DNA from 4 places in the Pseudoramibacter faecis genome. Region 1 is predicted to be linked to each of the others. Evidence: predicted binding sites of a transcription regulator. Region 1 holds the regulator's gene; each other region holds the start of a gene.
The links. The regulator Rex, encoded in region 1, represses fermentation and respiration genes when NADH is low (regulators of the CRP and FNR family bind a similar motif). The targets are predictions, from matches to a motif close to ATTGTTAANNNNTTAACAAT.

Region 1 (2,205 bases):
TTTTACTGAGCTTTTGCGCTAAGGTAGCCTGTTCATTGATAGATGCGCGATCAATGCGGTCCTGCAGGACCTGCATTTGATGTTCCATCTCCAAGAGTGTTGAAAAGTGTGATAGAAAAAAGGTATGCAGCGTCTGGCCGGCCTTAAATTGCGGATCCTGTCGAAGATAACCGATAGTAATGCCTTGCTTGAGATGAATGGTGCCGTTGTCTGGCAGTAAAGAGCAGGTGAGTAAATTAAAGAAAGTGGTCTTGCCGCTGCCGTTGCCGCCGATCAAACCGATTTTTTCTTTTTCTTGTACAGTGATAGATAAATCTTCAAAAATAGTGTGGCTGCCATAGCCAAAATTTAAATGTTGAATTGATAGTAACATGTTGAATCCTCTGATATTTGATGTTTCTCATGATAACAGAAAACGCGTCAATTTGTCATCTTTGATTGCTAAAAGATGCATCTTTATGACATAATAATGAATTGATTCTTTTTTCACAAATTGATATAATCACCTCAAAACGAGTATGCATAGATGACATATAGAGGAGAATAAGAATGCAGAGTTATGCAAAGAAAGTCTCGATGAGCGTGGTAAAGAGGCTTCCTAAATATTATCGTTACTTAAATGATTTAAGTGAGCGAGGTTTTGAAAAGATTTCATCGAAAGAGCTTGCTGATTTGATGGGGCTAACGGCATCTCAGATTCGTCAGGATTTGAATTCGTTTGGCGCTTACGGCCAACAAGGCTATGGCTATAAGGTAGAAGATTTAAAGAACGCCATTATAAAAATTTTAGGGATTGACCGACCGTATAATTGTGTAATTATCGGCGCGGGGAATTTAGGTCGGGCCATTTCACACTATGAAGGGTTTAAGAATCAAGGGATTCGCATTAAAGCCATGTTTGATATTGATCCCCAAAAAGTCGGCAAATCCCGTGACGGGATCCCGATTCTCCACATGGACCAATTGGAAGAATTCCTTGCCGGAAATAATATCAGCATTGCGATTCTCTGTGTACCGCGGACAATCGGTCAGGGGACGGCTAATCGAATTTGCAGGGCCGGCATTAAGGCCATTATGAACTTTGTACCATTAGATTTGGATGTGCCTAAAGGCGTGATGGTTGAAAATGTGAATATCACGGATAGCCTTTTTACACTAACTTATTTATTAAATGAATGATGACAGTGTGAGATACAGAGAATATAAAAATAACTAAAATTGATAAAAAAGGATTGTATATTATCGTTTTCACCGTTATAATTGAATTAACAACTTAGAAAGCAGGTGTCTACTAATGATTGAATTTGTTTACGGAGCAAAAGGAAGCGGTAAGACAAAGAGAATGATTGATATGGCCAATGGCGAAATCGAAAACGCGAAAGGTCAAGTTCTTTTTATTAACGATCGCGATAAATACAGAGTGACAGTTGATACGCAGATTCGTTTCGTTAATTCCGATGAATTTGCAATTAAAGGGGAAGCTGAACTTTATGGCTTCATTTGTGGCGTGATCGGTGGCAATTATGACATTGACACCATTTATATCGATAATGTGTTGAGAATTCTCGATGCCGATGGTCCGCAGGATATAGAAGGTTTGTTAAAGCGTTTAGACACGATTCAAAAAAAGCAGGAAATCAAATTCGTACTCAGCCTAAGTTGTGAAGAAACAGACATTCCGGAATGTGTTAAAAAGTTTTTATAATCTTACAAATAGATAATATGTCGGTAAGGCGCCGATTGTATGATGGTATACAATCGGCGTTTATCAGTTTTTCTAAAAAATCAGCGTTGTTAAAATGAAACAGAAGGATCTAAAAGATCAAAGTATAGCGACAACCCGCTTTTCAGATCAATTGACAGAGTTTCCCTATTACCCCTATTCCCAGTGGCTTAAAACACACTATGGAGAAAAAGTTTATAAAATTCCAATTAATGCAGCGGGAACGTGTCCCAATCGTGATGGTAAAATCGGGTATGGAGGCTGTATTTTTTGTGGTGCGTTTGGTGGCGGGAATGAAACACTGCGAGGATCAATCAATATTTCAGAACAGCTTGAGATCAATAAAGCTTATATTGGCAAGCGGTATCATGCTCGAAAATTTATTCCTTTTCTCCAAGATTTTTCGAACACCTATTTGCCCTTTGATCAATTCAAGAAAAATATCACGGCCTGTCTCGAAGATGATGTGGTGGGAATTGCTA
Region 2 (2,205 bases), on a different contig from region 1:
CGGCGCGGCCGTCACGGCTTCGGCCGGTACCCACGCAGAGGAGATGCTGGCTTTGGCGCGGGCGCAAAAAAAAGAACAAAAACAGGAGGACGAGTCATGAGTCAGCCCAATCCGATCGCTTTTCAGTTCGGCGGGATCACGGTGCGCTGGTATGGCATTCTCATCGCCGGTGCGCTGATGCTCGACATGGTGATTGCCTGGCGGCGCTGCAGACGCACAGGCATTTCGCCGGACGACGTGACCGATTTTTTTCTGGCGCTGATCCCCGGTGTGGTGGTCGGCGCACGCCTGTGGTATGTAATTTTTGAATGGAATTATTATCGCGGCAACCCGTCGGAGATCGTTGCGATCTGGCACGGGGGGCTGGCGATCCACGGCGGGATTTTGGTTGGCGTTCTCGTTGGCGTGATTTTTTGCCGGGTGAAAAAAATCGTCTTCCGGGATCTGGCCGACACGGTGATTCCGGCGCTGCCCCTGGGGCAGGCCATCGGCCGTTGGGGCAATTTTTTCAATCAGGAGGCCCACGGGACGGTGACGCATTTGCCCTGGGCCATCACGGTGGACGATCCGGTGATGGGCCTTGTGAAGGTGCATCCCACTTTTCTTTACGAATCCATCTGGGATGTGTTCGTCTTTTTGTTTTTAATTTTTATTTTCGAACGGCGGCTCCAGAGAAATCGAGGAGAATTGCTCTTCGTTTATCTTATCGGCTATTCCGTCGGGCGCTTCTTTATCGAGGGTTTGCGCACCGACAGCCTGATGCTTTTCGGACTGCGCACAGCCCAGCTGACGAGCCTTGCGCTGATTGTGGTCGGGGCCGTCGGCTTGATCTGGCTGCGCCGTCGCGATGATGATCTGAGCCGCCGGCCGATTTGAAAATCGCGCTTGCATTTGCCCGGGGCGTATATTATAATAATGAGCGTAAAATTTGCGCTCGTAGCTCAGTTGGATAGAGCAATGGTCTCCGAAGCCATGTGCCGGCCGTTCGAATCGGCTCGAGCGCACCATTTTAGGATCACTTAATCCAGGGAAACATCCTGGATTTTTTTGTGTCCGATTTTGAAAACAGGAGCATAAAAAGCAGGATTGCAGCAGTTCAATGGTCGATGTGGAAATAATGATAAAAAGACAGAAAACATTTGCAAAACGAAAAAAGACTTGTTAAAATAATGTCGATATATGATTGGCAGCACGTGTATTGTTTTGGGAGGAGAGAAACCATGGAAAAAATGATTCAGGCGCCGGGGAAATACATCCAGGGCGCCGGGGAGCTGCAAAAGCTGCCGGCTTACGTCGCGACTTTCGGCAAAGGGGCATTGGCGGTATTGTCCGGCACCATGATGCGCACACAAAACGATAATCTAAAGGCCGGGTTTGAAGCGGCCGGCTTAAAATATGTGTCCGAACCTTTCGGCGGAGAATGCTGCAACGCCGAAATCGATCGTCTGCGCAAAGTGGTTCAGGATGAAGGCCTGGATGTGGTTGTCGGGATCGGCGGCGGGAAAGTTTGCGACACCGCGAAAGCCGTTGCGCATTATGAGAAACTGCCGGTGATCGTGGCGCCGTCCATCGCCTCGACGGATGCGCCCTGCTCGGCCCTGTCCGTGGTTTATACGGAAGACAGCGTCTTCGAAGCGTATTTGGTCCTGCCGAAGAATCCGGAAATGGTCATCATGGACACGGATATCATCAAACAGGCGCCGGTCCGTCTTTTTGTCGCCGGGATGGGGGATGCGCTGGCGACTTATTTTGAAGCCCAGGCGACCTGTGACAGCCAGTCCACTGTGATGAGCGGCGGCCACGTGACTAATTCGGCCATCAATCTGGCGCGGCTCTGCTTTGACATCCTGATGGCGGACGGGCTCAAAGCCAAGCTCGCGATTGAAAATCACGTGTGCACCGCCGCGGTGGAAAACGTGATCGAAGCGAATACCTTCCTGAGCGGTGTCGGCTTTGAAAGCGGCGGTCTGGCGGCGGCTCATGCCATCCACAACGGCTTTACCGCCCTGCCGGAAACCCACGAAATGTACCACGGGGAAAAGGTGGCCTTTGGGACGTTGGTGCAGCTCGTGTTGGAAAACCGTTCGGAAGACGAATTGGATGAAGTGCTCGACTTCTGCACGACGCTGGGGCTGCCGGTCAATCTCGAAGGGCTTGGCGTGAAGGAAGTGAACGAAAAAAAAATCATGGAAGTGGCCAAGCTGG
Region 3 (2,205 bases), on a different contig from region 1:
ATATGTCTTTGGCGGGGGCGGCAGGCGTGCGGTCCATCCTGCAGAAGAAAAAGGAGGGAATTCGCTTTGACGAGATGGCCGAAGCGGCCCGACTGGCGATGCAGGCCGATGTGGAGCGGGCTATGAGGCTGTTTGCCGGAGAATAAAAAATAAACGCCGACAGACTGTCGGCGTTTATTTTTGGCGCATGGAAAGTCGGGCGGGCACACTAAAACTCCAGCGCTTCGCGCCATTCGGCTTCTTTGAAACCGACGCAGACGCGATCTTTGAAGACGAGTAGCGGCCGCTTGACGAGCATGCCGCTTTCGGCAAGCTTGGTCACTTTAGCATCGCGGTCCATCGCCGGCAGCTGGTCTTTAAGCTGTTGTTGTCGGTAGAGCTGGCCGTTGGTGTTGAAAAATCGGCGATCTTCCCCGTCGAATCGATCCATTAACACCAAAAGCTCTTCCTTGCGCAAGGAATCTGCCACAATATCCCGGGTCTGATAGGCGATGCCATGGTCATCCAGAAAACGGCGCGCTTTTTGACAGGTGCTGCACCGAGGATAATGGATAAAGAGCGGATGAGGTGTGATGTGATCGTAGTTAAGGGAGCAACGCGTTGTGCTCGTTAGGTGGTGATGATCGTTGATGAATGCCGTCATGATGTGGTGGTCGGTATCGATGTCGAAGCGACTGACGCAGACATTGTCCAAAGTCACGTGCTCCATGTCGAAAGCAGAGATGCCCTTGGCAAAATTGATCCAGGCAGAAAGGGCATAACCATGGGAAACCATCACCAGTGTTTTTCCATGATGGGCATCAATGAGGTTTAAAATGGTATCGCGCACACGGTTATAGACCATTTCTCCGGTTTCACCGCCATAAAAGCGGGTATCGATGCGGCCGGGATGATGGTCTAAGGCGTCGATAATTTCCGGCGTCAGCACACTGAGCTCCTGAAAAGACCGGCCCTCCAACACACCGCCGTTAATCTCGCTGATGCCGGCTTCTGTGATAACCGGAACATCCGAGCGGCCAGCCAGCAGGCAGCCAAGGGTTTGGCGCGCGCGTTTTAACGGACTGGCGACGCCCAAATCGATGGGAATATCTTTAAAATAGTCGGATAATAACCGGCTTTGGGACAGGCCCAAGGCGTTCAATGGTTCGTCGATGGCGCCCTGAAAGATATTGCCTTCGTTCAGGGCGGTCGTGCCGTGGCGGACGAGAAAAAGCGTAGTTGTTGTCATAAAAACTCCTCAGGGATCAATATCAAAAGTGAAAATAAGAAAAAACTTCTCTCGCCTTGGAGAAGGCGCGCATGCATTATAGCACGAAAACAAATCCTGCGCAAAAAAAACGGTGATTGTGAATGAAATAAAAATAAGATGGCGCGATAAATGTTCAGTTAGATCAAAATTGATGATATACTAGTAAAAAATGAGGGAGGCTTTTATGACAACGAAAACGCGCGCCTTTGAGAGCCCGGGAAAATATTTTCAGGGGCCGGGCGAAATGCAGCATTTGGAAGCGTATACGGCGGATTACGGCAAAACGGTTTATGCTGTGACGACACCGTCTTTTATGACACGGGTTCGCAGGACGCTGGTGCCTGAATTTGAGAAAGCAGATCGCGTGATGATTTGCGAAAAGTTTGGCGGGCAGACCGATATGGAAGAGCTCAAGCGCCTGACGGCAGCGGCTGAGGCGGCCGGTGCTGAAGCGGTGATCGGCATCGGCGGCGGCAAAGCGCTCGATGCGGCCAAATACGTGGGCATCCAATTGGCGCTGCCCATTGTGATGGTCCCGACCATTGTCTCCACCGACGCGCCGACTTCGGCGCTTTCGGCGACGTATACGGCGGCCGGGGAGCACGCCGGCTCGATCTATTACAAGCGCAACCCGGACGTGATCGTGGTGGATTCCCAGGTGATTGTGGATGCGCCGGCCCGCTTCTTCGCTTACGGCATGGGGGATGCGCTTTCAACTTATTTTGAAGCGAAGGCACACGTGGATCACGACGTGAAAAATCGTGTGGGGGATGGTTATCAAACCACGCTGGCGGCCATGGCCCTGTCAGAGTTGTGCTACACCACGCTGATGGCCAAGGGCGTCAAGGCCTATCGGGATGTGGTGGATCATCGTCTGACCCAGGATGTCGAGGATATCATCGAGGTGAACACGTTGTTGTCGGGCATCGGCGTGGAATCGGCGGGCTGTGCGGCGG
Region 4 (2,205 bases), on a different contig from region 1:
TCGGTGAACGAAGAAGACATGCAGATAAAACTCTTCCCGCCCTTAGAATTATACGCACCAAGCACGAAATCCAGCTGCCCGCCGGAGCCGGAAATCTGACGCAGGCCGGCGGATTCGGCGTTGATCTGGCCAAAGAGGTCCATATCCACCGCGTTATTGATGGACATGAAGTCGTCAAACTGGCCGATAACACTCGGATCATTCACATAATTCACCGGCGCCGACATGCAAGCCGGGTTGTCATCCAGAAAATCATAGAGCTTCTTCGTGCCGGAAGCAAAGGCATAGGTCTGTTTGTAGCGATCGATGGGCTTGCGGGCTCCGGTGATCTTGCCGGCCCGGGTCAGATCCACGAAGGAATCGACGTACATTTCCGTGTGAACGCCCAAATCCTTCAGATCGCTTTCGGCGATGAGCTGGCCGACGGTGTTGGGCATGCCGCCGATTCCCAGCTGCAGGGTTGCGCCGTCGGGAATCTCCGCCACGATCTGCTTGGCCACGGCCAGATCCACTTCGGTAGGTTCAGTCGAACCGCCACTTTCGGGCATCGCCGGATTGTCCCCTTCGACGATCATGTCGACTTCGGAAATGTGTACCGCTTCTTCAACCCCCAGGCAGCGCGGCACGGAAGTATTCACCTCAACGATGACCACATCGGCCTTGTTCACGACTTCCCGATAATGGGAAGTGTTCGGCCCGAAGTTGAACCAGCCGTGTTTGTCCATGGAGGCAACTTGGAACATTGCCACGTTCAGGGCGTGGGGCATATCCCGGTAATACCGCGGCACTTCCGAATAGCGCACCGGCCCATGAAAGATAAAGCCGTCTTTCACCGCCTTGCGGTCGACCCCGGAATAAAACCAGGAATTCCAGGTGAAATGCTCCTTGGCATCCGGCACATCAAAGATTTTTGGCCGAAACGGCACGATCCCGCCGTAAATTTTCACATCGGTAAGCTCCGGCATGCGCTTGGCCAGAGCTTCGTCCAACGCCCGGACGGTGCAGGTCACCCATCCGTAATCCACATAATCCCCTGATTTGATCACCTTGACAGCTTCATCCGCCGTCGTCAGTTTATCAGCATATTCTTTTAAATAGCTCATAATCCCTCCCGATTATTATTTTTTTAACACACTTATTCTATCACCTTGCCTGATTGAGGTCAATTAACTTAAAATGTCCGACGCTATAAAAAAAGCCGCCTCGCGGGGAAGCGACCTTTTGACATCAGCGCTTAGATAAAGATGTACTTCAAAATGAAAAGCAGCGAAATGACGATCATCAGCGGCGAGACCTTTTCCTTCTTGCCGGCCAGCAGGTTCATCAGGGTGTAGGAGATGAAGCCCACGCCGATCCCTTCGGAGATGCTGTAGGTGAAGGGCATGAACGCCAGGCACAGGAAAGCCGGAATGCCTTCGGTCGGATCGGTGAAGTCGATCTGGGTGACGTTTTGAATCATCAAAAAGCCGACGATGATCAGCGCCGGCGCCGTCGCAAAGGACGGAATCGCCAGAAAGATCGGCGAGAAGAACAACGCCAGGATAAAGAGGATCACCATGACGATGCCGGTGAGACCGGTGCGGCCCCCTTCGGCAATGCCGAGAGAGCTTTCGACAAAGGTCGTCGTGGTGGACGTCCCGAGGCAGGCCCCGATGGTGGTAGCGACGGCGTCGGCCATCAGCGCGCCCTTGATCCGCGGCAGATTGCCGTCTTCATCAATATAGCCCGCCTTCACGGCACAGCCGGTGAGCGTGCCCAGGGTATCGAAAATATCGACAAAGAGAAAGGCGAAGACCACCGTCGCAAAGTCAAAGCTCAAGCCCTTGGAGAAATCGAACTTCATGAAGGTCGGCGCCAGAGACGCGACGTGAATCCCGCGGGAAAAATCCGGAATCAGCGAATAAAGCCCCAGCTTCGGCACCGGCACATAAAACCCGGCCACCTCACAGATGATCCCCACGAGCCAGGTCGCCAGGATCCCGATGAGCACGCCGCCCTTGACCCCGCGGATCAGCAGAAAGCCAGTGAGCACCGTCCCGAGCAGGGCCAGGGCCACCGTCAGGCCCAGCGTGGCATTGCTCGCCGTGCTCCATTTGAACATGGTGACCAAGGTCGAATCGTCATTGACCACGATCTTCGCCCCCTGCAGTCCGACCATCGCAATAAACAGGCCGATCCCGGAGGAAATCGCCAGACGCAGCGTTT

Region 2: a site for Rex is predicted at 1,158-1,177, ahead of V3C63_RS00795 (glycerol dehydrogenase). Genes of this name have one in related genera too.
Region 3: a site for Rex is predicted at 1,344-1,363, ahead of V3C63_RS10575 (glycerol dehydrogenase). Genes of this name have one in related genera too.
Region 4: a site for Rex is predicted at 1,115-1,134, ahead of V3C63_RS11050 (butyryl-CoA:acetate CoA-transferase). Genes of this name have one in related genera too.

What each region holds. Positions count from the first base shown of each region.
Region 1 covers NZ_JAYFFI010000009.1:54,365-56,569, reverse strand. The annotation lists gene abc-f (ribosomal protection-like ABC-F family protein) at 1-373, opposite strand, end outside; gene V3C63_RS07445 (redox-sensing transcriptional repressor Rex) at 550-1,179, shown strand; gene V3C63_RS07440 (hypothetical protein) at 1,295-1,705, shown strand; gene mnmL (tRNA modification radical SAM protein MnmL/YtqA) at 1,800-2,205, shown strand, end outside.
Region 2 covers NZ_JAYFFI010000001.1:165,465-167,669, reverse strand. The annotation lists gene recN (DNA repair protein RecN) at 1-100, shown strand, start outside; gene lgt (prolipoprotein diacylglyceryl transferase) at 97-876, shown strand; tRNA gene V3C63_RS00800 (tRNA-Arg) at 931-1,007, shown strand; gene V3C63_RS00795 (glycerol dehydrogenase) at 1,221-2,205, shown strand, end outside.
Region 3 covers NZ_JAYFFI010000021.1:16,449-18,653, forward strand. The annotation lists gene V3C63_RS10565 (class II fructose-bisphosphate aldolase) at 1-146, shown strand, start outside; gene V3C63_RS10570 (Spx/MgsR family RNA polymerase-binding regulatory protein) at 209-1,228, opposite strand; gene V3C63_RS10575 (glycerol dehydrogenase) at 1,434-2,205, shown strand, end outside.
Region 4 covers NZ_JAYFFI010000023.1:24,867-27,071, forward strand. The annotation lists gene V3C63_RS11050 (butyryl-CoA:acetate CoA-transferase) at 1-1,103, opposite strand, end outside; gene V3C63_RS11055 (NCS2 family permease) at 1,235-2,205, opposite strand, start outside.